DNA from 3 places in the Paenibacillus sp. FSL K6-2859 genome. Region 1 is predicted to be linked to each of the others. Evidence: riboswitches for the same ligand, from Rfam matches in the RefSeq annotation. Region 1 holds a riboswitch; each other region holds the start of a gene.
What was found. A riboswitch is a leader RNA that binds a small molecule or an ion and turns the genes downstream of it on or off. The one in region 1 is predicted to bind cyclic di-AMP.
Positions count from the first base shown of each region.

Region 2: it holds a riboswitch for cyclic di-AMP, as region 1 does, so the genes downstream of both, MHB64_RS16385 (APC family permease) here and MHB64_RS26235 (alpha/beta fold hydrolase) in region 1, are expected to answer to the same signal.
Region 3: it holds a riboswitch for cyclic di-AMP, as region 1 does, so the genes downstream of both, MHB64_RS00190 (3D domain-containing protein) here and MHB64_RS26235 (alpha/beta fold hydrolase) in region 1, are expected to answer to the same signal.

Region 1 covers NZ_JBBOYU010000001.1:5,889,467-5,900,816, forward strand. Annotated here, with positions in the region: gene MHB64_RS26205 (helix-turn-helix transcriptional regulator) at 1-310, shown strand, start outside; gene MHB64_RS26210 (hypothetical protein) at 349-501, shown strand; gene MHB64_RS26215 (exosporium glycoprotein BclB-related protein) at 542-2,545, shown strand; gene MHB64_RS26220 (cysteine desulfurase family protein) at 2,690-3,802, opposite strand; gene mnmH (tRNA 2-selenouridine(34) synthase MnmH) at 3,854-4,891, opposite strand; gene selD (selenide, water dikinase SelD) at 4,949-6,007, opposite strand; gene MHB64_RS26235 (alpha/beta fold hydrolase) at 6,255-7,064, opposite strand; cyclic di-AMP (ydaO/yuaA leader) riboswitch at 7,170-7,355, opposite strand; gene MHB64_RS26240 (hypothetical protein) at 7,577-7,750, opposite strand; gene MHB64_RS26245 (Nif3-like dinuclear metal center hexameric protein) at 7,835-8,629, opposite strand; gene MHB64_RS26250 (endo-1,4-beta-xylanase) at 8,741-9,760, opposite strand; gene MHB64_RS26255 (glycoside hydrolase family 43 protein) at 9,806-11,338, opposite strand.
Region 2 covers NZ_JBBOYU010000001.1:3,715,839-3,724,710, forward strand. Annotated here, with positions in the region: gene murB (UDP-N-acetylmuramate dehydrogenase) at 1-808, opposite strand, end outside; gene MHB64_RS16365 (ABC transporter ATP-binding protein) at 960-1,760, opposite strand; gene MHB64_RS16370 (FecCD family ABC transporter permease) at 1,861-2,895, opposite strand; gene MHB64_RS16375 (FecCD family ABC transporter permease) at 2,895-3,950, opposite strand; gene MHB64_RS16380 (ABC transporter substrate-binding protein) at 4,169-5,176, opposite strand; gene MHB64_RS16385 (APC family permease) at 5,379-7,196, opposite strand; cyclic di-AMP (ydaO/yuaA leader) riboswitch at 7,320-7,477, opposite strand; gene MHB64_RS16390 (disulfide oxidoreductase) at 7,674-8,138, opposite strand; gene MHB64_RS16395 (DsbA family protein) at 8,135-8,872, opposite strand, start outside.
Region 3 covers NZ_JBBOYU010000001.1:37,645-48,994, reverse strand. Annotated here, with positions in the region: gene purR (pur operon repressor) at 1-560, opposite strand, end outside; gene ispE (4-(cytidine 5'-diphospho)-2-C-methyl-D-erythritol kinase) at 637-1,491, opposite strand; gene MHB64_RS00215 (small, acid-soluble spore protein, alpha/beta type) at 1,632-1,808, opposite strand; gene veg (biofilm formation stimulator Veg) at 1,946-2,221, opposite strand; gene yabG (sporulation peptidase YabG) at 2,539-3,441, opposite strand; gene rsmA (16S rRNA (adenine(1518)-N(6)/adenine(1519)-N(6))-dimethyltransferase RsmA) at 3,513-4,397, opposite strand; gene rnmV (ribonuclease M5) at 4,394-4,945, opposite strand; gene MHB64_RS00190 (3D domain-containing protein) at 5,121-6,284, opposite strand; cyclic di-AMP (ydaO/yuaA leader) riboswitch at 6,566-6,795, opposite strand; gene MHB64_RS00185 (TatD family hydrolase) at 6,993-7,763, opposite strand; gene MHB64_RS00180 (HD domain-containing protein) at 7,806-9,089, opposite strand; gene MHB64_RS00175 (AbrB/MazE/SpoVT family DNA-binding domain-containing protein) at 9,395-9,649, shown strand; gene rsmI (16S rRNA (cytidine(1402)-2'-O)-methyltransferase) at 9,976-10,890, opposite strand; gene MHB64_RS00165 (tRNA1(Val) (adenine(37)-N6)-methyltransferase) at 10,887-11,350, opposite strand, start outside.

The DNA of each region.
Region 1 (11,350 bases):
TGCAGAGCAAGCTGCCTCCTATTTGCGCAGTCATTTCCGTGAGCGTATCACAGCACAGCAGCTAGGGGAGAACCTGAACTTTCATCCTGTATATATCGCTCGTTGCATGAAAAAGGAATACGGCTGTGCACCTATGGATTACCTGCTGCACTACCGAATTCAGCAGAGTAAGCTATTGCTGATGCAGACCAGTTACACGATTGCCCGGATCGCCGAGGAGGTTGGCTTCAATCAAGCGCCTTATTTCAGCTCCAGCTTCGTCCGTATTGAAGGAACCACTCCACGGGAATTCCGCCAACGTTTCTCGTAATTGCCCTTAATATTAAAGAATCGCTATTATGAAGAGCGATGTTAATTAACTACTCTATCAAAAAGGCAGCTACCGTATTAGCAGTGGCTTGCCTTTTTGATGTAGGTTCATGTGTATCGACTTCCAGAGCGATTACTGTAACAACTTCCATTTCTCTGAATATGCTGATTGGGCAGGTTCCCAATTTTTAAAGGAATGAAGAGGAGAAGCTCAAGGAGGAGATACAGTAACATGTCGGAACATAATCATAGACCCTTTAAAGGTGACGCTATCCTAAACAAGCAAGGAAGAATAAGCAGTCCTATTAGAAAAAGGGAGTGTGCCGCTCTATTAAAAATAGTCACTGAGCTCTCTGCAGTGGTACCTCCCGCGCTTACGAATCCCACAACACTTCATATTACGAATCTTCAAAGAGTGTTAAGAGAACTCATGGAATTCTTGCATGACGCTAAGATATGCAGCCCTTTTAGAACGGAGCTTCTTTCTGTAGTAGAAATAACCATTGTTTCTACTGAAGTCAGTCCCTTCTCAGTCGTAAGCGTTGGCACCAATCTTCAACAGCTGTTAGCCGAGTTATTATCTTTTATTCTCGCTACGAAGATTGACGCTCATTGCAAAGATCAGTTGGTCATTCAAATCAGACATATTCAGGCTTCTATTTCACAAGCACTTGGCTTACCTATTAAGGGTGCGACGGGGCCACAGGGTCCTCAGGGACTCCAAGGTCCTCAAGGACTCCAGGGTCCTCAAGGATCTACTGGTGCAGGACTGCAAGGTATTGTAGTCTTCAATCCCGCACAAAGTCCTTCTTATCCAGCGGGTCAAGTAGTAACCTTTAATGGCAGCACTTATATAGCTACTGTTGCTGGACCCAAAGGAACACCAGGTAGTTCGTCAGATTATTTATTAATTGCTGGTGGAGCGACAGGCGCGACGGGAGCGCAGGGAGCACCAGGATCTCAGGGATCTCAGGGACTTCAAGGACCTCAAGGACCTCAAGGAGCACAAGGAGCGCAAGGAATACAGGGACCGACAGGTCCTGGAGCAGGGGCAACTGGACCGACTGGTGCGACGGGTACGGCCGGGCTGGTTGGACCGACAGGCGCGACGGGTACGGCCGGGCTGGTTGGACCGACAGGCGCGACGGGTACGGCCGGGCTGGTTGGACCGACAGGCGTGACGGGTACGGCCGGGCTTGCGGGGCCGACGGGTGCGACAGGTACGGCTGGGCTTGCGGGAGCTACAGGCGTGACGGGTACGGCCGGGCTGGTTGGACCGACAGGCGTGACGGGTACGGCCGGGCTTGCGGGGCCGACGGGTGCGACAGGTACGGCCGGGCTGGTTGGACCGACGGGTGCGACGGGTACGGCCGGGCTTGCTGGACCGACGGGTGCGACGGGTACGGCTGGGCTTGCGGGGCCAACGGGTGCGACGGGTACGGCCGGGCTTGCTGGAGCTACAGGTGCGACGGGTACGGCCGGGCTTGCGGGAGCTACAGGTGCGACGGGTACGGCCGGGCTTGCTGGAGCTACGGGTGCGACGGGTACGGCTGGGCTTGCGGGAGCTACGGGTGCGACGGGTACGGCTGGGCTTGCGGGAGCTACGGGTGCGACGGGTACGGCTGGGCTTGCGGGAGCTACGGGTGCGACGGGTACGGCTGGGCTTGCGGGAGCTACGGGTGTTACCGGAGTTACTGGCGTTACTGGTGCAACCGGGGCTGGTGCAATCATTCCGTTGGCTTCCGGTGGACCTATTATTATGACTACGATTTTAGGTGGTTTGGTTGGAACAACAAGCCTTGTTGGCTTCGGAAGTTCAGCCACAGGCATTTCTCTTGTTGGCGGGAATATAGATTTGACAGGTACAGTTCTTGGACCTCTTATCAACTTTGCATTCTCGACTCCGCGTGCTGGAGTGATAACATCCCTTGCTGCTTACTTCAGTAATACCATAGCTCTATCACTTATTGGTACTACTGTAACTGTGACAGCACAATTGTACCAATCTGCCACACCAAATAACACATTCACTCCTATTCCTGGAGCCATAGTACCACTGCCACCTATCACAGGCGCTATTACTCTAGGTACGTTTGTCAGCGGAGTTACAAATGGTATCGATTTTGCTGTAACACCGCAGACACGTCTGCTTATGGTATTCTCAGCTACTGCCACAGGTCTCACCCTTGTAAATACAGTCACTGGTTATGCAAGTGCTGGCTTTACAATTGTATAATCGCTAAAATCAATAAAAGCATCTGCCTATCCTTTTGAAGGAGTGACAGATGCTTTTTTTTAAAATATACGATATGCAGATTCAACTTCTAGATTTTCCGGAATCACACAAGCGCCATTAGCTACTCCACCACTGGCAATCTATTCACAACAAATATCCTTTCAGCTTACCGATAACCTCATCGATCTCCGTTTTCGTCGTATACCGTCCCACACTAAAACGAACCGCTCCCTGCCCAATACTTGCTGAGACATTCATTGCCTTTAGAACAGGTGAAATCAATGTTTCTCCAGAATGACAAGCTGAGCCTGTTGAGGCAGCCACATCTTCTAGCGAAGCAATCACTTCGTGACCCACCGCTCCTAAAAAGCTAATGTTAAGTGTGTTGGGCAATCGTTTATGCCTATGACCGTTCAGGTGAATGTTGTCGCCAAAAACCTCCTGCAATCGATCATAGAAATAATCCGCAATCTCTTTCACACGTTCTCTGGAAGCAGAGTCCGAAGCAAGCTCACAGGCTTTTCCTAATCCAATAATGTAAGGTGTGTTTTCAGTACCTGCTCGTCTTCCCTGCTCATGACCTGCCCCATGAATTAATGGTTCGATGTGAATGCCCTCTCGGATGTACAGTGCTCCAATCCCTTTTGGCGCATATAATTTATGACCTGCCAGCGTTAGAAAATCCACCCCTAACTCAGCCACATCGAGTACTACTTTTCCAGCGGACTGTGAAGCATCGGTATGTACAAGAACACCTCGTTCGTGGCAGACCTTGGCTATTTCTTTGATCGGCTGAATCGTGCCCGTTTCGTTGTTAGAGTGCATAATGGAGACTAGTATAGTTTGGTCTGTAAGCTGCTTTTTCACATCGTCTACCTGCACCATTCCATACGCGTCAACAGGTACATAGGTAATCGTGTAGCCCAACTGCTCCAGATACTGACACGGTTTAATTACCGCAGGATGCTCCACAGCAGACACAATAATGTGATTGCCTTTATGTCGATAGGTTTGGGCGACTCCCTTGATGACGGTATTATTCGATTCACTACCCCCACTGGTGAAAAGCACCTCTCCCGGCGCACAATTCAGGAAATTAGCCACCTGTGTTCTCGCTTGCTCGATTCCGAGTTTAGCTTCTTGCCCCAAAGAATGACTGCTTGAAGGATTGCCAAAATGACCATAAAGATAAGGAATCATAACCTCTGCTACTTCCTTATCTACAGGTGTTGTAGCGTTATAGTCTAAATAGATCATTTGTACTGAGCCTCCTCTAAACCCCTCATACATCACGATACATAAAGCTTATTAAGCCTGATTATTTTTCAAAAAAGAACGCACCGCAGTCTCAGCTTCATCTAAATTGTTCACCTTAAAGGTAACTCTCTCAATGCCTTCATACTGAGTAGACGTGTAATCATATTTAGGATCATAGTAGTATTCTAACAGCAGCGCCACAGCTTCCCCGAACAAATCGGCTTGCAAGCACCGTTCGATTTCCGCCGCAATGGGGATATGAATTCGGGATTTGATACTTCGAAAGGCTGAAATACACTGTTCTTTATATTCTTCTGGACGATAATCCTTAAGGATTTGCTGCACTCTAGCTTGCAAAGGCAGTTCAATCCAAATCTGCGTTGCGGTCTCTTTTTGCTCGGTCATAAATGGAGGCATTACGACCTTCCCAATCTTCTTGCTCTCTGCTTCAAACAGTACATAAGGAGCATCCTCAAGCTTAATTAATTCTTCCAAAAGAAGACTATCGAACGTTTTCTGATTATTTGCCTGAAGTCCGATCTCGCCAAAGATAGAACCGCGGTGACCCGCCATTCCTTCCAAATCCAGAACGGGGTAGCCTTGCGCTTTCAGGCGGTGCAGCAGGTTTGTTTTGCCTGTCCCCGTATTTCCATGAATTACATAAGGCTTCGTCTTGAATTCAAAGGACTCCAGTTCATCGAGTACCCATTTACGGTAAGCTTTATAGCCGCCAATCAATCGGTAAGCGTGAATATCCATTAAAGAAAGTACAGTCGCAGTTGTACGGCTGCGCATACCTCCCCTCCAGCAGAATACAGCCTTGTCCCCTTGAATCTCAGCAAATTCTTTGACAAAGGAAGGTAGCTTCGCCGCAGCAATCTCCAAACCGCGTTCTTTCGCAGCCTGCACACTTGTCTGTTTATACAGCGTACCTACTTCAGCTCGTTCCTTATCGTCAAAAAAAGGAATGTTCAAGCTCTCTGGCAATGTCGCATCTTTATATTCAGAAGGAGATCGAACGTCGATAACGGTGATCTGCTTCTTATTCTTTAACACTCTTAGTTCTTCCAGTGTAATATCCTGAAACAATGCGCTCTCTCCTCTGGTGGCTAACTTCTTAGGTCGCCTGTAAGCTGAACTCCATCGTTATTGCGCAGCTATAACTGCAATCTGACCCGGATGTTCTTTCGTGACCTCTCCTATCAATGCCGCTTCTACACCTGCATCTACTAACTCTTTTAGCAAATCCTCACTTTGTTCAGGAGCAACAGAGATTAGCAATCCACCAGAAGTCACAGCATCACACAGAATATAGCGGCTTAATTGGTCCATCTCCTCCGGATAAAGAATACTGCCCTCCAAATGGGCAAAGTTATTCTTAGTGCCACCTGGAACAAAGCCTTGCTCCGCGAGCTCTCTTACTCTTGGCAGCATCGGTACATCCCCTTGACGAATAATCAGTCCGTGATTGCTCCCTTTTGCCATTTCCGAGGCATGTCCCAGCAGCCCAAATCCGGTAACATCTGTACAAGCATGTACATCATAGGGCTCCATGACTTCAGCCGCTTTTTTATTTAGTGTAGACATGACTGTCGTAAGGCGTGTAGTTTCTTCTGGGGATAGCTGATCCTTTTTAATAGAAGTCGTTAAGATGCCCACACCGATAGGTTTGGTCAAAATCAGCTTGTCTCCTACCTGCGCACCTGCATTCGTTCTTACTTTGTCCGGATGCACAAGGCCCGTAACAGCCAATCCAAATTTAGGCTCTTTATCGTCGATGGAATGTCCGCCCACAAGTGTTGCTCCTGCTTCCTGCACTTTATCTGCTGCACCGCGCAAAATGTCACCGAGAATGCTTTTGTCCAGAACAGAAATAGGGAAGGCCACAATATTAAGTACCGTAAGCGGCTTACCGCCCATAGCATAAATATCACTTAATGCATTGGCTGCTGCAATTTGCCCAAAGGAATAAGGGTCGTCCACGATCGGCGTGAAAAAATCAACAGTCTGCACTAATGCTAGATCATCACTTAATCGATATACTCCAGCGTCATCACTGGTATCCAGACCTACAAGTAGATCCGGATTTGGAACGGTTGGTGGCAGACTGCGAATAACCTGCATGAGATCAGCAGGACCAATTTTGCAGCCGCAGCCCCCTTTTGAAGATAATGAGGTCAATTTTATGGTTTCGGCTTGAGACATCATGACTCAGCTCCTTTAAATAGTTAATGTCGAATATCTTTAATCTTACATCAGTAGACAGCATTGTACAAAATACGAAGCTACTAAAAAAGCTGGCTCACACGTAGCATTCACTACCCTTGAGTCAGCCTTTGGTTTGAAATCCAATTTTTTAGGGAAATCTGCCCTATAGCTCTAATGAAATAGGAGTGTCCCGCATAATTTCAATGGCTGCGGGAGCACTCCTTCTTTTCTCAATTTCATAGGATCAGCTAATCTGCTGAGTGCCCTGCTGCTTCTCCAAAAAACGTTGAAGAATCGCATTAAACTGCTCCGGCTGACACAGATTACTCGGATCTAATGCATTCGGGATAATCGCCAACTGCGCATGCGGCAATTGAGACACCATTTCCTTCATACACTTCACTCCAAATTCATTAAAGTCCCCTACAATACATAAAGCGGGACGGTTAAAAGCTTTTAAGCATCTGGTGTAATCCACATGGCTCGTGGCCAGCCTTTGCCGATATAACTCCCGTGGGCGTTTGTCCAGCAGCCCTCTTCTAATCTCATTATAGGCGAGACTCCAGCGCTCTCGGTACATCATCCGAATCGAAGGCAGCACCAGCTCGCTTGGGAGATAATACATTAGCAAGCTGCAATACGCTGCCATAAGCTGTATTTTCCCTACAAGGGTTGATCCGTGGCTCCTACAGAAGCTATCCGCGACCACGATTGCTTTTACACGCTCAGGATATTGTTTGGCAATATGTTGCACGACTAAACCGCCATAGGCGATCCCAACAAAAACTGCTTCACGAACCCCCAGGTCATTTAACAGCATAATCAGGTCCAGACATTGCGTTTCAATAATCTCATTAGGGGCCTCTAGGAGTTCACCTGACTTGCCATTCCCCCGTAAATCACACAAAATCACTTTATATTTATCGGAAAAGTACTCCAGTTGTGGTTTGAACATACTGTGTGTTAATCCATGTCCATGGATAAACACAACCGGAGTGCCAGTTCCATTGATTTCGTAATAGAGCGAAGTTCCGTTCAGTTTAGCGATAGGCAAAGGTAACACCTCTTTCATAATAAATTCTACGACTGTATCTGCTTATAAACGCAGCAAAAAACCACAGAGGGATTCTCTGTGGCTATTCATCACTAAACACGCCATTCATCCTCTCTCCATACGCTTACGAGGTTAGCTGTCGGATTCGGGCAGTGAGAGTTGCCCTACCTGCAAGGTTGCATGTTATGCACCCGGAACAGGATTCACCCCATAACTAGTACCGATTGTTACACTGGTTCCCAGTTGTTGGTTCCCCCGCTTTCCTTAACGGAAATTAAGCGGACTTCATATGTAATTGTCAGTTATGTGATGAATCATACTCCGTGTAAGGTTTCTTGTAAAGTTGAGCTGTGGGCAAAATAATGTTGAAAGCCATGCTTTTCATTTCATATTGAGCATACACTTCGTTTTCTCTTTCTTTTGCTCTTGTTTACTCAATATATCTAGAAAAAGCCGAGCGGACATCAGAGATCAATCCCTGAACCACTCGGCTTCTTTATACAATCATATGGCTACAACAGATCGGCGTTTTTCAATGCATGCTCCCAGCTCGGAAAAAAGAACAGCGCACTTCTCATTAGATCAGGGTCGCTTTGCTTCACTTGCTTTTTGCTGATCGAGCTTCCATCGGTTTGAAGCTTTTTGATACGAGTTAACACTTCATCAGCCTCCAAAGGAATTTCCATTGAAACACTCCTTTCTCAGTGACCTAGTTTCCCATCATTTTCTCCATAATATGCAAATTTATTCTTCATTTCCATTTCGATGGACTACACTAGCTGATAGATCGGTTGTTCAGCAATAAAATAAGTAGGAATTATTCGATATTTCTGTGCCAGAACTTCAGCTAAATATTTCATTCCTGGAGCTTCACTTTCCGCATGACCTAACATAATCAGCGCTTTTGATCTGCCTTGATGGACTGCATCCCTCACATATTCTGGAGTTTCCCATTCCGGGCCCTCGCCAGCAATGATTAAATCAAGATTGTGCTGATTAAAAAGAGGAATAGCCATCGTCCCACCTCCTCGGTAACCTACTAATATCCCCACATGCCTGCATGTCTGTGATAGATCGCCGGCAACGCGTACGTAGGGGATGCCTAGCTTTCTTTTTATATACTGAGCCGCTTCACTTACCGTCATAGCTGGAATCGATAGGATTGTTGCAGTGGGTTGCTGCTCAACCACATAGGCTGACCATTCAAGCTCTCGTAGCAAGCCCACCATGATCCCATCCGGTTGATGCCGATGCCAATAATCATGATAACGAAAAATAGCCAGTTCAGAACGCTCAATTAAACTCAGTTTTGAATGATAAACAGGGTCATTCTCTAACCACTCGCTCGGATCATGATGACTGTAAAACAACCCTTCATGCGTGATCAACAAATTGGCGTTCATAGCAATCGCTCGTTCCACAACATATTGCGTAGCGCAAAATGCCGTAACCATCCCTGTAATCACCGTTTCCGGATTCCCCGGCTTTAGAGTATCTACAGTTCCATCTATCTGTTCCACAGTTCCCATTAAATCTTCCAGAATCGTTCTAATTGTCACACTCACTTTCATCCGCCCTTTGAGATCTATTCTACTAATCTATCAACGTATAAATAACCCGCCCTTAATCGATATAAGGACGGGTTCACAGTTCATTATTTGAGCAGCTTGCCCACTCTATGATTTCATTTCAGAGGCGATCATTCGATGGAAAGCTGGCTTCGGCTTATGCCCTTCATCGAATAGGAACGGCCAGTTCTTCCGTCCACGAACAGGGAAATCATCCAGCCAAGTATAGTCATCTGCTGCTCCCCAGAACGTGACCGAGCTAATCACGTCACGGTATTCTTTCAGCAGGGCAAACATCGCTTCATATCGTTCTGCCTGCAGTTCAAGCATATCAGTTGGTGCAGCCCTTAGATCCTTACGTTTGTCATCGAAACGGAACATGGATACATCCAGCTCTGTCAGTTGGAGCTGAAGTCCTAAGGATGCATATTTCTCAATAGCTGCACGGATATCATCTAGACTAGGATCGTATAAATTCCAGTGTGCCTGCAATCCGACGCCATGGATCGGCACATCCTGCTCCAGCAGTGACTTCACCAGTTCATAAATTTTGTCACGTTTTAGTGGATGGGATTCATTATAGTCATTGTAGAATAATATTGCCTTAGGATCAGCTTCATGGGCGAATTCAAACGCTTTGGCGATAAAATCCGGGCCCACAATGTCGAGCCACTTGGAATGGCGAAGAAGCTCTTCTCCTTCATCGGCTATAACTTCATTGACAACATCCCAAGCATAAATATCTTCCTTATAACGCCCTACTACGGTCTGAATATGTGATTTAACTCGTGAGAGCAAAGTTTCTTTACTTACAGATCCACCATTTTTATCCTCAAACAGCCAATCTGTAGTCTGGTTGTGCCAGATCAAGGTATGTCCACGCATCGCCATATCATATTTCCGGGCGAAGGCAACCAGCTGGTCTGCCGTCTTAAAATTATAAATGTCCTCAAGCGGATGCAGACTTTCAAACTTCATCTCATTTTCAGCGGTGATACTATTAAAATGATAGGCAAGTAAATGCTCCTGTGATTGGATCGTCAATGGGTTGACGGCTGCGCCAATTTTGAAATCCTTAGCGAACACTGTCTTTAATGCAGGCTCAGTAAAATCACTAGCTTGTCTCAACAAGTTCCCTCCTAACAAACGCAATTATATTCCGTGTTCGACTTATTAAGACCGATAATCAAACCAATCAAAGCAGGCAGGTAGCTCAGTCACTTGACCATGACCTGACGCGTATAAGCCGATAAGAACACCCGTAAATCCGTTTCCTTTTACAGCTTGAGGAGATAATGGGTAGGCTAGAGCCTTAGATAGCTCAATCCACTCCTGCCCATCCAAAGCGTACAATAAGGTATATTCGGTTAGCTCCGCTCGAATTTTCAAATAAAGATGTCCAGCTGTCGTTGGAACCTCTGCCGCCACCTGTGTTATTCCATCAACGGTTAAACAAGCTACGATTACTCTTTGTCCATTTCTTTGCGATAGAGCAATCTCATAATGTGCATTCTCATCCAATCTGGCGCAAAGCCCAGCCTCGTCACCGTCCCTACTTGGGTTAAACTCCAGTAGTGTGCTCCATTCTGCTGAAGTATGCTGCTGTCTTCTACCTATAAAAGCCACCTGTCCGATATCACTAAGACCTTCAGCTTGACCCCGAAAAGACAGCCATCCCGGACGTTCCTCTAAAGACCAGCTTGCCTCAGCAGGATTACGGAGAAAGGCTAATGACAAGGGTAAGACTTCGTCATCAAAGTCATATCTTCCGCTTGAAGCAGGTTTAGGAGAGGAACCAGGAACCCGCGGCACCTTCATTTCCAATCCTACAATATCTTCATTATTATCAATCATCGGCCATCCGTCTTCATTCCACGTTACAGGGGCAAGAAAGGTTTCTCTTCCTAGTACGGTATACTTGGATTCCACTAGTCTTACGCCAAGAAACACGGCCCACCAATCCCCGTTCTGATCTTCAATCAGATCGGCATGCCCTAAATATTGAATGGGACTCTCGGTTTGACTATGCGTTAATATTGGATATGGTAATCGTTCGAACGGTCCATATGGAGAGGAGCTGCGGCCAACGATCTCCCGATGCTCCTTCGCCGTTCCTCCTGAAGCCGTCATGATATAATACATTCCATTTATTCGGTACAAATGTGGCCCTTCCGTCCAAGGTCCACCATCCCCAGTCCAGATGACAACAGGTTCTGTTAATGCTGCTCCCGTAGCAATATCTATCTCATATTGGATGGCATGAGAGTCATAATCTGCTCCCTGCTGGGTGGTTACATATACCTTTCCATCCTCATCAAACATTAGGGAAGGGTCAATGCCCCCATAAGGAATAACAATTGGATCGGACCACGGACCCGCCGGGTCCGTAGCCGTAACATAGAAGTTCCCCTTCCCGTGTACCTCGGTCGTTATCATATAGAAGGTTCCATCATGATAACGAATGGTTGGTGCAAATATTCCTCCAGAGCTCTTGCTTTTACGTGTATCTAGCTGACTTATACGATCCAGCACATGACCTATTTGTGTCCAGTGAATCAAATCCTGACTATGAAAAATAGGTACGCCAGGAAAATACTCGAAAGAGCTGCAAACTAAATAGTAGTCATCCCCTGCCCGAGTGATGCTTGGATCGGGATAGAAGCCCGGAAGTATTGGATTTGAATATGTGATTGAAGATGGGGTCATATTTTAACAAAC
Region 2 (8,872 bases), 2.2 Mb from region 1:
TTGCATGATCTGCATTTACAATAAACCCTGCATGCTTCTTGGATACCTCAGCACCACCGATTCTTGTTCCCTGCAAGCCACTCTCTTGAATTAACTGACCTGCAAACCGACCTGGAGGACGTTTAAAGACACTACCACAGGAAGGATACTCAAGCGGTTGCTTGGATTCACGCAGGTAAGTAAGTTCATCCATTTTCGACTTGATGGCTAATGCATCACCTGAAGTCATAGCAAAATTGGCCTCAAGTACGATGTATTCACCGCTTGCGAACACGCTTTTTCTATAACCCCATTGCAGCTCATCCCCTTGCAGAGTCACCAATTGCCCGCTCTTAGTTATAGCTAGCGCACTATGCAGTACATCTTTAATTTCTCCGCCGTAAGCGCCTGCGTTCATGTATAACGCTCCACCAACCGTTCCTGGAATGCCACAGGCGAACTCAAGACCCGTAAGCTCCATATCCAGCGCATATCTGGAAACATCAATAATCTTAGCGCCGCACTCCGCATATAAGAGATTGTCTCGAATCCCCACATCCGTTAGTCCTGCCGTCTGCAGAACGATTCCACGTACACCGCCATCGCGGATAATCACATTCGAACCGTTCCCAAGTACCGTAAGGGTGATCCCATTCTGTTCCGCATATGTAACAATCTTTTGAATTTCCTCATAAGTAGCTGGTGCTGCCAAAATATCTGCTTTACCGCCCATTTTGGTATACACGTGATCTTTTAAGTTCTCATGACTCTTCACAATTCCTGCAGTCATTAGCTGCTCTAGGTCATTTTGAATTTTGTCAATATTCATGTTTCATGCTCCTTTAACCATGTATAAATGATGGTCCTTAATCTATTTTTAGTAGTGGTATCATGGATTTGTAGGCAACCCCAACTGTAACAACGAACAGGCTCCCTTGTCAATGACGGGAGCCTGTTCGTTGTATGATTCTCGAATATGATTACACCGCTTTATAGGCAGCAAGCTCGTAAGGAAGGCACAGTGGCACTCCCGTACGTGGATCTGGAACAATATCTGCTTCAATGCCAAACACTTCGCGCAATACATTTGGGGTCATAACCTCAGTAGGTGATCCTTCACTAATCACAGTACCTGACTTGATAGCTACCATATGCTGCGCATAACGAGTAGCATGATTCAAATCATGCACGACCATGATAATGGTACGCCCTTCTTCCTCATTCAGCTTTTGCAGAAGCTGTAGGACTTCAAGCTGGTGAGCCATATCTAGAAATGTTGTTGGTTCGTCTAAGAACAAAATATCCGTCTCTTGTGCCAATGCCATAGCGATCCAAGCGCGTTGACGTTGTCCACCCGATAGACGGTCAATCGGACGATCATGGAATGGTTCCATCCCCGTAACGGAGATTGCGTTCGAGATAATGTTGCGATCCTCTGCGGTCATTGTACCGAAACCTTTTTGATGGGGGAAACGACCGTAGCTGACAAGCTCAGAAACCGTTAGACCGTCTGGAGCTGTTGGGTTTTGCGGTAAAATCGCAAGTTGACGAGCTACCTCTTTCGTTGAAAAGTTATGGATTGATTTGCCGTCCAGCATTACACTGCCGCTCTTAGGCTTCATGATCCGAGCCATCGTTTTGAGGATTGTAGATTTACCGGAGCCGTTAGCGCCCACTAGTGCAGTGATTTTTCCCGTAGGGATAGTCAAGTTCAATCCTTTAACAATTGTAGCCTCTGCATACCCAATACTTAATTCTTCTGTATTCAAACGTTCTGACATGATAACAACTCCTTATAAGTTTTATGGAGCTATGCTCCTAGAATGAACTACATAATAAATTTTGCTTCGTAAGCACGCGCTACGTTGTATGGAGCTATACTCACGCTTTTGATTTGGCGAGTAAATATAAAAAGTAAGGTGCGCCAATAATTGCAACCACAATGCCCGTGGGAACTTCTGCAGGTTGTAATACCCATCTGCCGATCGTATCGGCAGTAATCATAAGGAGTGCCCCTGTCAACGCACTAGCCGGCAATAATACCTGATGACGGGGCCCTACGAGCCTGCGAGCCAAGTGTGGTGCTATCAGTCCAACGAAGCCTATACCTCCGCTTACAGCAACGCAGGAGCCGGCAAGCGCCACTGCTGTCATGAGTAGAAGAATACGCTCCTTCTCCACTCGCATTCCAAGCCCTAGTGAAGTATGATCGCCTAGATTCAATACATTAAGAATCCGTGCTTTATAGAAGGCAAACGGTAACAAAATCACTATCCAAGGTAACAGAGCAAGGACAAATCTCCAATCCCCACCCCATATTTTACCGGCGATCCAAGTCGCTACAAATTGATAATTATTAGGATCAAGCCGAAGTGCCAACACAAGCTGGCAAGCATTAATTCCGGCAGCGACCGCAATCCCGATAAGGATCAACCTTGTTGGAGATAGACCATCTGCTTTCCGATAAGCGAGAAGATAGATTAAAGCGGCGGTTAAGCTAGCCCCTCCAAGCGCTAAGAGCGGCAAGACGAATACCGGAGCTGCTGTTGTAGCCGGAAAAAACGAGATGAAAATGATTACCGCAAAACCTGCACCCGCACTTATGCCCAGCGTAGCCGGCTCAGCAAGTGCATTTCGTGCGAGACTCTGTAAGATACAGCCTGACACTGCAAAGCCCGCTCCAACCAACAGTGAAATTACGATGCGAGGTAATCTAAAATCAAATAAAATAAGCTTTTGCTGATGTGTTCCATCTCCCAGCAGTGTATGTAATACCTCCAATGGGGATAGGCGCATAAACCCTGTATTCATACTGATAATAAACATGACGACGATCAATATAGCTAGGAGCGATAATACTGTAAGCACGCGTTTGCGGCGTTCTTTTTCATTTGGAGAAAGGGTTAATCTGTGCATTACAGTTCCCCCTTCCGCTTACTCGCCAAGTAAATGAAGAAAGGTACCCCGATAATAGCAATTAAAGCGCCTAGCGGCGTTTCATAAGGTGCGTTGATCATTCTCGCGGCGATATCCGCAAAGATAATCAATAAGCTCCCAAGGACTGCCGAGCAAGGAATAATCCAGCGATAATCTACCCCCACGAAATAACGCGTAACATGTGGAATAATTAGTCCTATAAAAGCAATCGGGCCAACCATCGAGACTGCACTTCCGGCAAGAACGACTACAACAATCATACATGCCAACTGGACTAATCGAGTCCGCTGCCCCAGACCAACGGCCACTTCCTTACCTAAACTGAGCAATGTGACGGAACGCGATAACATCATCGCTGCAATTAATGCCACAAACACCCAAGGGAAAATGATTCTGATCTGAGTCCAGCTAGCTCCTCCCATTCCACCAGCTAACCAAAAAGCAATATCCTGAGATAAGTTAAAAAGAATCGCTATGCCCTGGCTAACAGCAACTAGTAATGCGCTGACAGCAGAGCCCGCAAGTGTCAACCGCAACGGTGTCAGGCCATTAAAGGAAAGCGACCCAATTCCGAATACGATAAAAGAAGCAACTGCGGCACCAATAAAACAAAACAACATAAGTGTAGTGAAGGAGAGCGAAGGTGCAAAAGCAAATACTATAGCAAGCGCTACACCCGCTCCCGCATTCAAGCCGAGCAGACCTGAATCCGCAAGTGGGTTCCTTGTCATCCCCTGCATGATTGCCCCGGCTACTGCGAAGCAAGCACCGACCAAAGCACCTGCGATCACGCGTGGAAGTCTTAGTTCTCTAATCACCTGATGTTGCTGTATATCTGGATTGAATTGAAATATTGCTTCCCATACCGTAGCTAGCTTGATATTTGCCGCACCCACTGAGACTGAAAGTGCCAGTCCAAAGGCAATAGCAGCAAGTCCAAAAATCAGAATACCTATTGCAGCTGCCGGACGGGTATGTAGAGCTTTTTGTGTATCATTTTTATTGCGATGTGCGAAATCTGAGGGTGAAACCATGAGTCGTCTCCTTAATCGATAGTTACAATAGTCTATATGATAACAACAATCATTCTCATTATCGCAAAAAAATTAATGTTGTACAATTGCAGGAGCCATTTTCCCGTAATATGGGCGTAGTTTATAAAAAAATGGTGCAGATCTTTGTATCTAAGATACTGATCTGCACGCCCTTCCCCACCCAAATGAGCAGTCTCATTCATGGTGAATTACGACTTTTATTTCACAAGACTTGTTAACACATCGTCAATGATTTTGCCACCAGCGTTCGCACCACTGTATAGCCAACTGCTTGTTGAGCTCATTTCATGCACATTACCAGCTTTTACAGCCGGGATGCCTTTCCAAATGGCACTGTCCAGAATCTCCGAACCCTCAGTCTTATCACTATTTACAAGGATAATATGATCTGCAGTCAGCTCAGAAAGCTTCTCCAGCGAAATTGGATTCCAAGTAGCTCTTGTACCCACAGGAATTTCTGTTACTAAGTTAGGTAGCTTTACACCAAGGTCTGTATATAATACAGCACCACTGCTGCGAGTTTCGTCTACAATATAGAAGTTTTTTTGTACCAGCCATAAAATCGCCACGGACTCTTCACCAATAGCTCCTTTAAGCTTTTCTTTCGCAGCCGCCGCTTTGTCTTCATAATCTTTAATGGCTTTCTCTGCTTCAGGGGTTTTGTTCAGAATTTCACCAATCTTGAGTAGCGATTTACGCCAATCTTGATTTAGCTTATCCCCGATCACATAAGTCGGTGCAATCTTATTCAATTGGTCGTAGATACCATTCTGTACGGAAGACTCCGATGGGATAAGAATCAGATCCGGAGCGAAGCTGGTTACTGCCTCCAATGGAAGATCGTAGCTAATGGTAGGGACATCTTTCAATTCAGCAGCCAGATAATCCTGAACGCCATTTGGCACAGACCATTGGGCTACTGGAGTCACACCCAGCGTTACCAAAGAATCTTCCAAATAAGAACCCAGAACACGCCCAGGATTAGCAGGGATCGTTACTTCATGCCCCATCGCATCCGTTAACGTTTTTGGTGCTGCCGGTGCTTCTGTAGCTTCTGCAGTAGGCGCTGTTGTAGGCTCAGTTCCTGCATTGGATGAACTTTCAGCATTATTATTACCGCAAGCGGATAGGAATAGCGTCATCACTATTAGTCCGATCATCGTCAATTTCATGCTTCCAAATCTTTTTCTGTTTAACGAAAACATTAAAAACCCTCCTAATATATACCTGCTTTGATATTCAAAGGTGTTGTTTACCTCTGTCTCACTTTTAAATGATATTGATTCTCATTCTCTGTGTCAACCTATAAATTTAAAATTTTGTTGATTTGCAGCATTTTCCTTCAAAAAAAATACAAAAGAGACTATATTCCGAACGTTCCGGATATAGCCTCTCCTTAATAATCCATTATTTATTCAAATGATAGGGGACAGTCGCAACTACAACATCTTTTGAATTCATTAGATACGAACGGATTAAAAAGCTGGTCTGATTATGAAGTACAGCTTGCCACCAATGCTTAGTTATAAACTGTGGAATCAGAATCGTGATATGATCCGTCGCTGCGGTCTTCCACTCCACGGTATCAATAAATTTCACTAACGGACGAATAATACTGCGATATCTGGAACGAAGTACAATCAGGCGTACACCCGGATTCCATTCCTCCCACCGTTGCTCCATCTTTTGAATGTCCTCTTCATCAAAGCCAACATACACGGCTACTACATTATCTGTTAGAGACTTGGCATAGCTGATGGAATGCAGTAAAGCACGTGTTACACCAGCAACAGGGACAACAACCGTACTTCCTTTAATTAAAGGTTTATCCGTAGCCGGACATATACGAAGCTGATCTGCTGTGTTCAAATAGTGCTTGTGAATGCGGTGGAACACAAACATTACAGCAGGTAAGAAAATGAACGCCATCCATACGCTTGAGAACTTAGTAATGATAAAAATAAGCGTAATTGTCAATGTAGTCAGCATACCGATGGTATTTACAACAAATCTTTTTTTCCATCCCGCTGGTTTGGTTTTAAACCAATGAACCATCATTCCTAGCTGGGACAATGTGAACGGAATGAAGACACCTACCGCATAAAGAGGAATCAAGCTTTCTGTATTTCCGTGAAATGCAGCTACAAGTACAGCAGACAGAACACCTAGAAAAATAATACCATTTGAGAAACCTAGACGGTCACCACGAACCATAAAAGCATGTGGCATATATTTATCTTTTGCAAACATAAAGGCGAGCAGCGGGAACGCTGAGTAAGCTGTATTAGCTGCTAAGAATAAAATGACTGCTGTAATCCCTTGAATGAAAAAATATAAAGTTCCGCGACCAAAGGTCGATTCAGCGATCTGAGAAACAACCGTTGCCTTTTCATCAGGCACTATACCGTACCAATAGGCCAGTAATGTGATACCTGTAAACATAAATCCAAGTATAACCCCCATGACCATTAAGGTCTTGGCTGCATTCTTTTCAGCCGGTGCTTTAAAGTTTGGAATGGCATTAGATACAGCCTCTACACCCGTAAGTGCCGAACAGCCAGAACTGAAGGCTTTTAATAGTAGAAACAAACTAACATTGGAGACGGCGCTGCCTATTTCAGGGACATTCGCATGTACGCCACCTGCTGCATATTTAATAACACCGGAGATAATCAAAACTACAATCGACACCACAAACAAATACACTGGGATTGCGATAAATGAAGCCGATTCTGTAACTCCGCGAAGATTAATCAATGTTAGAAGAATAATTACGGATACAGCAATAAGAACCGTGTGATTATGAAGACTTGGAAACGCTGATGTGATCGCATCTGTCCCTGCCGAGGCACTAACAGCTACGGTCAGAATGTAATCCACTAACAAAGACCCTCCTGCTAAAAGCCCTGTCGGAACACCAAGATTACTCTTGGCAACGATGTAAGCTCCTCCTCCTTGCGGATAAGCGTAGATCGTCTGCCGATAGGATAAAATCAGGATGGCCAGCAGGCCCAATACGGCTAATGCAATTGGCAGGGAATACCAGATGGCAGTAAACCCCGCAGCCACCAGTACAATCAGAATTTGTTCCGTTCCGTAGGCTACAGACGAGAGCGCATCAGAAGACAGGACAGCCAGTGCTTTAACCTTGGATAACTTTTCATGATCGAGTTCGTTCGACTTCATCGGACGCCCGATCAATAGTCGTTTTACCTTGCTTACCATGGTGGATACAGTTCCTTTCTTTGGGAGCTGAAACGGAATTTCCGCGCGCTGTTTTCATTGGTGGATTTCATAAATGCAGACACAAAAAATAGCATACGGAAATGATCCGCATGCTATGCATGGTCATTATCCCACCTTGCTTACGAGGTTAGCTGGCGGATTCGGGCTGTGGTTTAGCCCTACGGTACAAGTCCAATCGACCTATTCCGATTCACCCCATTGGCACATATGCCAAGTTTGGTTCCCCCGTTTTTCCTAAGAAAATTCAGCGCATATTCAACTTCTCACAAGGTCTAATATTAGTCTACAAAGTGTATGCAGTAAAGCGTTGAAAAAAATGAAAAAAGAATGAAAAAACATCCAAAAAGCGCAAATACAGCGTCTAATTGGATGCTCTCTTTCATTCTCTTCAATTATCCCTCTGGGTCGTGTTTTTAGTCACTTTTCACATTTTTTCGTTCCTTCAAAGTTGAAAAATCAAAATCCTAAACTTTCTTCTGTTTCTAATTCCATCACTTCTTCTTCCTTGCGTCCGTACCAAAGTAAAATACTTATTAAAGCAAACGCGATTAAAGCAAGAAAAGGAATCGTAATGAATCCGAAATAGTTCAAGTAATCCTTATTACAAGGAACACCAATTGTACAAGGAAGCACTTTACTTAACGCAGGAATCTTCTGCTCCGCATAATGATAAATCGAGATACTGCCACCAATCAAGCTTAATGGAAGTACATATGGGATAATCCTTTTATCTCCTCGAAACGTCGCAATTCCCAAGAGGAATAACTGAGGATACATAAAAATTCGCTGGAACCAGCAAAGCTTACAAGGTTCATATTTCAATACTTCGCTCAAATACAAGCTACCAGCTACAGCAACTAAAGAGACGAACCAGGCCAGATACAGGCAGTTACGCTTGCAAAAAGATAGGAACTTTGTCACTTTGCCTCCACAGCTTTTGCGGCGTCGTTAATTTCAGTTGAAATCGCTTCAATGTTAAAAGGATCCGCAATCATTACTCCATTGATGTAAAGGGATGGTGTAGTCGTCACCCCAGCTTCACTAGCTAACTGCATACCCTTATTCAGCTCATCTGCATACGTACGATCCTTAATATCTTTACGAAGCAGTTCGTAATCGATAGCTAACTTCTCTTTCTCCGCAAGGCTTACTAAGAAATCTTCAGTCGCCCATTCTTCACTTTCATCACCTTGCTGAGCATATACAGCATCATAGAACTTCCAGAACTCATCATTATTCTGATGATAAACAGATAATGCAGCAAGTGAGGCCGTTTCAGAGTCTGGACCAACGAAAGCCATATTTACAAAGTAGAGCGCTGCTTTTCCCTCGTTGACAAAATCTTGAACAATTTTCGGTTTAACTGAAGTTGCAAATTGGGAACACGCTGGACATTTTAAGTCTCCAAATTCAACAATTTTAACAGGTGCATCCTCTTTACCAACTCTAGGTAGCTCACTGTAATTGAATGCTACTGGTTCTCCCGAAGTGGCATTTTTTGTGGCATCTTTCGAAGCTAACATAAACAATCCAACAAAAATAATGACTACTAAAGCAATTGAACTAATAATTAAAATTCTCGTCTTCTGCTTTTGCTGCTCCTGTTCTACCCGCCGTTTCTCTTGTTTGCTAAGCTGGGGAACGCTTGTACTTTT
Region 3 (11,350 bases), 5.9 Mb from region 1:
ATGGTGTGTATGCTCTTATGTGATCCAGATACATAATTAATGCTTACTGCTGAACCTTCTGTAACCTGATGGTCACGTCGTACCAGCACTACTGGCAAGCCGAGCTGCGCTGCCGTTGCATAGGCTAGCGGGATCCCTTTAGTTTCTACTGTCATCACCACATCGATTTCCGATCCATAAAAGGCCGTTGCGATGATCTTCCCCGCTTGCTCCATCAAAGATGGCAGTCCAAGCAGGTCCGACATATACAAGTAACCACCAGGCAGTATCCGATCTGTCTGTTCCAACTGCACACATAAACGTTTAACAAAAGAGAGCGCCATTTCTTTAGGCATCACAGGAATATAACGTACTCCACCTGCTGCACCGGCCAAGGTCTGAAGCTCACCAATGCCCTCACCTTCAAATACTTCTTTTATGATCGCCAAATCTTCACTGATGGAGGACTTAGCCGCTCCATACCGATCGGCAAATATAGACAGCGGCAGTAGGTCATGTGGCCGCTCAAGTAAAAACTGAGTCATGTCTACCAAACGTTGGCTTCTTTTTAATTTCTTCACGGAATGCTCCTCGCCAAAACCGAATATTTTATGAAAAATATATCACTTTTGTACGGGTTTACACAAGAGAAGCATACTAATTGAGTGATCTCACTGCATAGACTTCCTTGCAGAACCCACGCAGTCCATTATAAATTCTTGCTACTTTAGACTGCTTGGACACTAAACCGAATACAGTAGGTCCGCTGCCGGACATTAACACTCCGTCTGCTCCGAGCTTAACCATCGCCTCTTTGAGCTGCTGGACCTCTGGATGAAGCTTTAGGGTAACATCCTCAAGCACATTGCCTAAATGATTACATACGCCCCCAAAATCTCCAGCTTCGATCGCATCCTGCATCCTTCTAGCCGAAGGATGCACAGCTATATTATTGCTCCGAACACGTCCGTATACTTCCGCTGTCGATACATTGATAGGTGGCTTAGCCAAAACTACCCAGCATTGCGGAGGGTTCTTAATCGGCGTCAGCTTCTCGCCACGACCTGTTGCCAAGGCAGTACCACCTGTAACACAGAAAGGCACATCTGAGCCAAGCTCAGCGCCAAGCTCCTGCAGCTCCTGCGCAGGTATTCCTAGGCGCCACAGTCGGTTCAGGCCACGTAACGTAGCCGCTGCATCGCTGCTGCCGCCAGCCAGGCCAGCTGCAACCGGTATTCTTTTATCCAGATGGATATGTACACCACTCTTCACGTTATAACGCTCTTTAATAAGCCTAGCCGCTTGAAAGGCCAGGTTCTTCTCATCTAGAGGAATATAACCCGCTTGACTTGATATTATAATAGTATCCCTTGGCAGCTCAGACAGCTCTAAACGGTCTGCTAGATCTACCATGGTCATAATCATCTCCACCTCATGAAAACCGTCAGCACGCTTGTTCAGCACATCCAGCATCAAATTGATTTTAGCTGGTGCCTTCTCATACATTTTCAAGGCGTTCACCCACCTTCAGCTTTTCCCGTAAAAACAACTTAACATATTATATGAAAAACTTCTAATGAAGTCCAATAATAAAAGGGTGTCGCCAGTTGGACGCACCCTTTTTCGTTAAATAATTGTTCACACGCTAAAGATTAAGATTTCCGCGCGGCCTCTTCAGCGAGCTGAATCGCTCTTTTTACCATATTGCCGGCATCCTTCGCCCGTATTCCTCCCCAGCCTTCACGTTCCACAGTTTCGTAAAAACCAAGCTCCTTGGCTAACTCTGTCTTTAGTTCTTCCGACATCATGCCTCGTTTTCTGCGGCTCATTACGGAATTCCTCCCTTATGAAAGAAAATGATAAACCGATTGCTCAATTAGTATGCTTGCTAAGAACAAGGATCATTCACTGAATGTTTATCTGCACAAATAAAAAACAGCCCCCAAAGGAAGCTGCCCGTGAAACATTAAGCTTTAATATACATAATCCGCATCTGCCCATCATCTTCACATACTGTAATTTCCACAGATTCAGTCAGGATATCGGCATAGCTATAGGAGACTCGCTTGAATGTTTGCTGCTCCTGATCCAGTTTGACAATAAATACAGAAGGGTACGTTTCTTCCAGGACACCGGTGCGTTCTACGGTTTTACGACGACCTCCGTTTGCACGCAACGTGATCTTATGACCGACGTGAGCTTCGAGACTGCGTTTGATTTCCAACAGCGCGTTATTAGCCATTGCCTGACGACCACCTCTTTTCTTGTCCATTATACAACTTCCCCAGGTGTTTGTCAAAGCAAATAAATAATTATAGATGATGAATATTTGGTTGTCAACGGAATTTTTTTGCGGATAATCAGAGGCGAACTAATATCCTTGTTATCTGTAATAGGTTCAGCACAAAGCAAGAAAAATAACATTGTAGATTTTTAAAGATAACTACCATTTCACGCAAAAAAAGGGTTAAGCTCATCGCTCACCCTTTCTTCGCGTTACTCTATTCGGCCACTCCAAATTACCTATTAGCTTTGAAAAATATGATCAGTGCATGTCGATTAAATTGCGGAAGGTGTCACTTTTAGTTCTGACAGGTTCTGCAGACGCGGCATCCCAATACGGAAGCTGCCACGGGTCTCAATACCGCCGATTCCCTGATTACCACTAATGGTGTTGTTCAAAACCTCACTCAGATTCACCGTATCCCTAATGGGCGTGAACGACGATTTTGCCGCTACATAAACTGGGTCTAAGGCATGGATCAATATCCGTCCAGGAGAACTGGCGAAATTGGCCCCTGCCCCCAGCAGTGCTTCAAAATGTGACTGACAAGCACCTGCAACAATCGTCAACGCATCAAAATTTCGCTCATAGTCCCTAGCCACCCTAATAGCAGCTACGAAGTTTTGCGAATTTTTATAGCTGCTCAGACTGTGAAGATCGTAAGTATGCTGTTGCTTCAGCACCCCGTCATGACCGGTAATCACCACAATGTCTGGACGCACGCGGGGCAGCAGCCGGTATAAAGTGTCAGCCATTGCGGACTCATGAACATGATGACCTTCAGCAGGGATCCGCAATTGTTCGTATAAGCTAAGGCTCTTATTCAAATACGCTGGATCGCCATCCAGATGCAGTACTTTCCCCGGTACTTCAAAATAAGCAGCTTCCTTAGGCGATGGAGCCCATGCGCCTTCTGATAGAGCGCTCCCGCTCCGCTGACTTTGCTCCTGTCGGTCTTTCCGCAGCTGTGTCAGTGATTCATTCGCTTTAATCTGTGCCTGCTGTCCTCGTTCCGTAATCCGGGTAGGAGGCACTTGAACCAAGTCATTCAGAGGAGAATCCGCCAACAGACGGAAATCTGTGCCTTTGATGACCGCTCTGTCCTGCACAATATGATCTACACGAAAAGTCAAATCTCCGCCATAAGATTTACGAACGACCAAGTCTCCTAAATTCATTACAACCACCACCTCTACCCCATCGTATGGGCAAAGGCCTCAGTTGGTTCATAACTAGCTATGTTTTTAGCTTATTCAATTCCAGCAGCCAACAGAACACCGCTCAATCGGGCGTATTCTTCTAGACTTAACGTTTCTCCACGACGGGTTGGTTCAATCCCAGCTTCTGCGAGTAAAGCCTCCAGACGCTCACGTCCCTCTCCAGGGAAGTAACGAGCCTTGAGATTGTTAGCAATCGTCTTACGGCGCTGTGTGAAAGAAGCTTGGACGACCTCAAAGAAGTGCTTCTCACTCTCAACTTCTACCGGTGGACGCTCTCTTACCTTTAGACGGATTACAGCGGACTCCACATTAGGTTGAGGAATGAACACCGTACGCGGCACAATGCAGACGAGCTCAGGCTCGCTGTAGTACTGCACGGCAATGCTAAGGCTCCCATATTCCTTTCCTCCCGGAGAAGCAGCCATACGCTCCGCAACCTCTTTCTGAATCATTACAACGATGTTATCAAGTGGAAGCTTCTCTTCGAGCAGCTTCATCAGAATCGGAGTAGTCACATAATACGGCAGATTGGCAACTACGCTTACCTTGTTCACGGATGCAAAATCTTCTTTGAACAACTCCTGCAGATTTACATTCAGAACATCATCATTACGAACCTTAACATGCGGATAAGGGGAAAGTACGTCTCTTAAAATAGGAATCAATCTACGGTCGATCTCCACAGCGGTTACCGCTCCAGATGTTAGCGCCAAACGTTCTGTCAGCGCCCCAATGCCGGGACCGATCTCCAATGCCCCAGAGCCGCTATCTAGCCCGGCAGCGTCTACAATCTTGTCCAATATATTTTGATCAATCAAAAAATTCTGTCCTAAGCTCTTCTTGAACTTGAATCCATAACGTTGAATAATTTCTTTCGTCCGTTTTGGAGTTGAAATTTCCTCTCTACCACTCATGAAGTAATGCCCCCCTGATCAATTTGGGCGAGAGCTCCGGCAAATTCCTCCCGCGTAATTCCAAACATCGCCAGCCGCTTGTACAGCTGTTTGCCATTACAATATCCGATTCCAAGCAAATTACCAAGTGCCATACGTCTTTCAGCTGCCCGAGGGTGTACAAGCATTCCAGCGGCCATTAGATCATCAAGTCCGATTAAAGCAGGTGCTCCTTCAAAAGAGGTATGTACATTCCGCAGCGCATGACGAATCGCCTCTGGAGAAGCGTTCTCCACACCGATATCTCCTTTGCGGGTTGCGTCCTTCTCCGGAATGAAGGCATGCTTGCAGCCCGGCACCTTTGCAGACACAATCTTGCGGATTCGTTCACCGGCGTGATCCGGGTCCGTAAGAATAATCACCCCTCTACGCTCCATAGCAAGCGCGATCTTCGCAATTACGGTCCGGTCTACAGCCGAGCCCCCTGTTTCGATCGTATCTGCTTCTACAGCGCGTTTAACAGCGACGGTATCACTCTTACCTTCGACGACAATTAGTTCCTTAATCATATCTCTGACTCCTTCCAAAAAAAGCAAAAAAGAAGAGGTTTCGCTCCTCTTCTTTTGGTTAAAGAATGTATAAGTGATGAGCGGTTGCTCTGCGATCAACGAAATGATCATCTGGCGTTCCTTAACGGTTATCATCACTATAGCTTATCAAAGAATAATTTGCAAAAGCTTCAGCCTAGTTTAACTCCGGCTTCACAGGTCCAATCACATAAACGGTTCGTGATTTACGACCGAAATTACGAACATGGCTCAGTGAATCGTAGTAGACATCTACTTTATTGCCCTTAATGGCACCGCCAGTATCTTCTGCTCGGCGGAATCCAAGTCCCTCGATATATACCCACCAGCCAATAGGAATTACATTCGGATCTACAGCAATTGTGCGACCTTCCGTTACGCGTGTTCCGGAAGCCGTTTTGGTACCTATACCTGCCTCTTCTGACGAATAAGCTGTCATGGAGACATTCTTAATCATCTTCTTGTACTCAAAGTCTACGCCAGCCTTGCTTGTGACGTTATTAGTCTTGGCGCTAACTTTAGCCGTTTTTGAAGTGGTGTTTGATTTGGAAGTTGTTGTAGTCTTAGCTACAGCCGGCTTAGGAAGTGCTTTGGTACCAACGGCAATAATCTTATCTTTCGTTACCGTTTGTACTTCCTTACCAATCATGCGCATAGAGGCCAGTTCTCCGTCTTGGTAGATCTTTTCAATATGCTGAATCATGACGCCTGGTTTGCCTGCCTGTGCCACTCTAACTGTTCCCACAGTAAGGGAGGGGTCTGCTGTCTTGATGACTCTGAAGGGTAAGTCAGTTGTTCGCTGTACGGTCTGTTTGTTGATGCGAACAATCTTAACCTCCATGTTTGCAGAAATGGTGGTGTCTAACGAAGGGAAAATCTTATCATGACCTTCTAGGGTAATGCCCATTTTCTCAATTGCTTTACCAATTGTATCCTCGGTCGTATATAACGTTTTTGTTGCTCCATCCGCAGTAAGACTAATTTTCTGCGCACGATTGATAACGACACGGTCACCGTCTTTTATTTCATCACTCAGACCTAAAGATAGTTCATCATGCGGCTGTAGCGAAATTTGCTCTTTCTCCAACACATCACCAAGAAGCGCTTCCCGCGTTTCAAGCGTCTGTGTTTGCCCGTCTATTACTAAAAATAATTGTTTGTTACTTTGACCGTGTACGTACAGCAGAATAAGTAACGCGATAGCGACTGAAATCACGCCTGCAAGTAAAAGCACGCGAGTATTTACTTGCTCCCACCGTAATGCGAAAGACCTGCTGGATGACTGCGAATCATGGGATACTTCTGGTTGGAATACGCCCATTCTCTCCATCCTCCTTACATAGCCCCGTCGTCAATTGTATATCATGAGGACTGAATTCCTTTGACGAAACTATTTGAGATTGTCACAGGACACGCACGTAATAACTTAGCGTCTCCTGCTCATGGATCGCCTGCTCGGCACAGCTACTCCCACCCCTGTTATATAACAGTATGTGGGTAACATTCTATTTATTCAAAAATAAAAAAGCCTAAAAAGAGTTCAACTGAGGACTCTTTCGTGGCTTCTCCAATATCAGAATAGAGAATGCTTGTGCACGAGGTTGCCTCTCTTACTTGCGCTTACGGGGTTAGCTGTCGGGTTCGGACGAAAGAGAGACGCCCTATTTCAGGTCACCCGCTCATGGCGGTTGCCCTTAAATTCACCCCAAAGACCACGTGAAGAAATCAAATACTGTCCTACGGCACGTCTAAACCGTATTTTAAATACAGGCATGCGGCAGGTCAATATTGGTTCCCCCGTTCTCCATACGGAGACTCAGCGAGACGATCCATGAATATATGGCTGTCACTGTAACACAGCTCACATCACTGAAAAGATGATATCCTGTTTTGATGCATGTTGTAAAGGACGATTCAACCACGTTTAAGCAAAAATATGGTTAAAATATTGTAATATTCAGCTGTTTTTATATTAAAAAAGTTTAATATATCGGCCATTCTCTATTTTTCGCCTGTTTTTCTCCCGTTTTCACTCAATCCCAAATCGTTCCAGTGCGTTCGCATACGTTATTTTAGCCAATTCTTCCCATGTTAACCCTTTAATTTCAGCTGCTGCCTCTGCTACCAGCTTCACATGAGCGCTCTCATTTCGCTTTCCGCGGAAGGGGTGCGGAGTCAAATATGGAGCATCGGTTTCGATCAATAATCGGTCTAGAGGGGTCTGCGCAAGTACTTCTTTTGGCACTCTTGCATTTTTGAACGTAATAGGTCCTCCAAAGGATAAATGAAAACCAAGATTCAAGCACATCTTAGCCGTTTCCCAGCTTCCAGAGAACGAGTGCATCACGCCTCCAACCTCATTTGCTTTTTCCTCCCGTAAAATCCGTACAACATCCTCATGGGCATCACGATCATGAATACAAATCGGCATATTCAGTTCGCGGGCTAGTCCAATTTGCTTGCGAAAAACTTCATGCTGCACATCCTTGGGAGAAGTATCCCAGTAATAATCCAGTCCGATTTCACCGATCGCCACCACTTTCTTATGACTGCATAGAGAAGCGATCCAATCGAGATCTCCATCTTTCATATCAATCGCATCCTGAGGATGCCAACCCACTGCCGCATAAATATAATCGTAAGATTCCGCCAGCTTCATCGTTGAGGGAATCGTCTCCCGATTAAATCCGATATTAATCATCTTGCTAACTCCTGCTTCTACAGCACGAGCGATAACTTCTTCGCGATCCTCGTCGAATTGAGGCGCATCCAGATGCGTATGTGTGTCAAACAGATACATTTTAACCTTCACTCCTTGTCAAAAATGCTATATTTTTTTGTATTATTTTGCAAAAATCTCTGCGATAGAAGAAGGCAATCGTGTAAGCACTTTTCTCAACTTATCCTGAGGAAAATAAAGATGATATCTGCCACGGTGAATGCCGCTAATAGAACGTACAATATCGGATACCTCTGAAATTTCCCGCAGATGATCATGCCGATCAAGCAGCAGAATTTGTTTATTGTCAAAAGCTTCTCCCGGACGGAACACATCATAGGGCAGATCTGTCGGAAAATCAATCTCCAAATCATATTCTGGGTGAAGACCCGCTGCCGCAAAACTGCTGCGAATTTCAGTAATCATATCTGTATCGAGATTCTCCATCTCAACGTATTTATACAGTTTACGATGAATAAAACGGGTGCACAAGTCGCTTAGTAGCTCATCTTTTTCAAGCGTCCACTGCATAAAAGCCGTCTGTACCAGTGCTTCATCCAGCATTAAATATTGCTTTACTGTCACCTCACCACGGAACAAATCCTCCAGCGGATTAATCATGAAACTAAAATTGTACCCCTCTTGGAAAAGCTCCTTGGCTCTACGGAAAATTTGTCGCAAAATAATCTCTGAGCTACGTGTCACCGGATGAAAATACACTTGCCAGTACATTTGATAACGCGACATTAAATAATCTTCAATGGCATGCATTCCCGATTCTTTTACAACAACTCGACCATTATAAGGACGCAGCATTCTTAAAATCCGATCAATGTCGATCGTTCCATAGTTTACACCTGTATAGTACGCATCACGCAGCAAATAATCCATGCGATCAGCATCTAGCGGACTTGAAACCAGATTTACAACAATTTCATGCTCATAAGTTTTAGCGATTACTGAGGCTACTTTACGAGGAAAATCCTCCTCCACATCACGCAAGATCTCAGTAATCTCTGTGTCCTCCAGAATAATTCGACAAGTCCAATCCTCATGATTCATTTCAAAGGCTTCTTCTATAGAATGGGAAAATGGACCATGCCCCAGATCGTGCAGCAAAGCCGCACACAAGGTGAGCAGACTTTCTTCAGGAATCCAATCCTTATAACCGCTTCGTTCAAATTGCGAAATAATTCTACGTGTAATTTCGTATACCCCTAGAGAATGAGAAAACCGACTATGCTCTGCGCCATGAAAGGTGAGATACGAGGTACCCAGCTGGCGTATCCGGCGTAAACGCTGAAATTCCTTTGTATTTATTAGTCGCCAAATAATAGTATCCTGCACGTGGATATAATTGTGAACCGGATCTTTGAAAACCTTTTCTTCTGTGAGCGGCTGCTTCATGAGATCAACTCCTTTATTAAATTTAATATGATTTTAACCAATATAAGTATATAATAAGTAATTATGTCGTACTTTGTCGAATGATGACGTTTTTAGTCTTGGTAAATCGACAAAGTTTATTTTTACTTTTTTTTTAGAATTCGCAATTGGTATAGGCAATTCAAAGTTTTAGTGAAAAAGTTCTTAATTCAACCTATGAAAAAAGGTTGACTGTTTTGGGAATCGTTGGTATTATGAATATCATAAAACAGTGAACAATGTCGAATAATGACGTTTTTGGAACATTGAGAGGAGTAACGATTGGTATGATGAAATCAACAGGAATTGTAAGAAAAGTAGACGAACTTGGACGGGTAGTTATTCCCATCGAATTGCGCCGTACTCTTGGCATTGGTGAAAAAGACGCACTTGAAATTTACGTTGATGGTGAGCGCATTATGCTTAAGAAATATGAGCCTGCCTGCATTTTCTGCGGCAACGCTGAGAACGTAACTTACTTCAAAGGAAAAATAGTTTGTCATGAATGCATTTCTACTATCCCTACCCCTGTGACAAACTAAAATAAATAGTATATAATAGAACTAATCAAATTGTTAATTCTAACCTTTTCATATCTCCTTGACCTCCCGTGACCGCGGGAGGTATTTTTTTTCTGCAATCACCTGTGTTTCCCGCCCCAAAAGATGTCTACAAGGATTTACTCCCCCCATGATACCTAATAATGATGGGGAATGCGGTGAGAGCATGAAGTAAAACGAGTTTTTACCATGATCTGGTCTATATTGGGCTTCCTTTTGGGAACCACCTTCAGGCTAGAATCTCGTCAGCTTCGTAATACCCCTCCGCACCTTGTTAACCTCTTAGAATTAGAATCCGTCAATAACACTTACTGCTGCTCCGCTTTATCCAGAAGTGCGTTATAAATATCCCGCTTTGACACACCACGATCAGAGGCTGCTTTTTTCATAGCTTCTTTACGCGGCATATCTGCTGCTTCGTAATGAGCAACATGTTCTTCAATACTTAACTGGCGCCACCAAGCCGATTCCGCCATTTCAGCATCTTCCTTGCTCTCACCTTCAACGACAATGACATACTCACCAAGCGGTGGATGTTCAGCGAGCCAATCCGTACATTCCTCGATCGTCCCACGTAGAAACTCCTCATATCTCTTCGTCAGTTCACGAGCAAGCACAATTCGCCGATTGCCAAATGCTTCATGGAGATGAGCCAGTGTCTTCACCACGCGATGTGGAGATTCGTAGAACAATATAGTCCCTTGCGCCGAACGAAGTGGACTTAATACCGCACGGATATCTTTACGTTCTCGAGGTAAGAAGCCGATAAAGGTGAAAGTAGTCGTAGGCAGACCAGAGGCAATCAATGCTGACAAAGCTGCGTTAGCTCCGGGTATAGGAATTACTGGTATACCGTGACTTATGGCAAGGGCTACAAGGTCTGCACCAGGGTCGGAAATGGCTGGTAAACCGGCATCGCTGACGAGTGCCAAATTTTTTCCTTCTATTATATAGCGGATAAGTTCAGGTCCACTTGCAGCCTTATTATGCTCATGATAACTGAACAGCATAGAGGGTGTAATTTCAAAATGACTCAACAATTTCCGGGTTTGTCTTGTATCCTCAGCTGCAATAATATCGCATTCCTGCAATGTGCGAACAGCACGATAAGTCATATCCTCTAAATTACCGATGGGTGTTGCCACCAAAAAGAGTGAACCGGTTGATTCCTGCTTATGTGTATTGTTATTGTTCTGAAAACTGCTTTGGCATGATATCGTCATGATTTACCCTCTTTAGCACCATAGTAGATGTCCATAATTTCTGGACAGTATTGATTGTCCTCATTATATACAATGAGTGGTGGATGTAAACGAACCTCCGGCTTACCATCACGTATCGCTTCGATTAATACCATGTTAGCCTCCAGATGCGCACGTGGATGTACAAAGCGGATAATTTTGGGCTCGAGCCTATATTTTCTCATCAGACTAATAATATCGACCAATCGTTGTGGCTTGTGAACCATACTTACCTTTCCTCCGGTGCGAACCAGTCTCACACAGGCTTGAATAACCTCCTCCAGTGTACATCCGATTTCATGACGAGCCATAGCCTGATGAGTGTTCAGCTTGAGGTCACTGCCGTTAAGCGGCATATAAGGAGGATTGACTGTTATTGCATCATATACGCCATGTCCTGCTACTTTATATAACTCACGTAAATCGCCTTCATGGATCACAA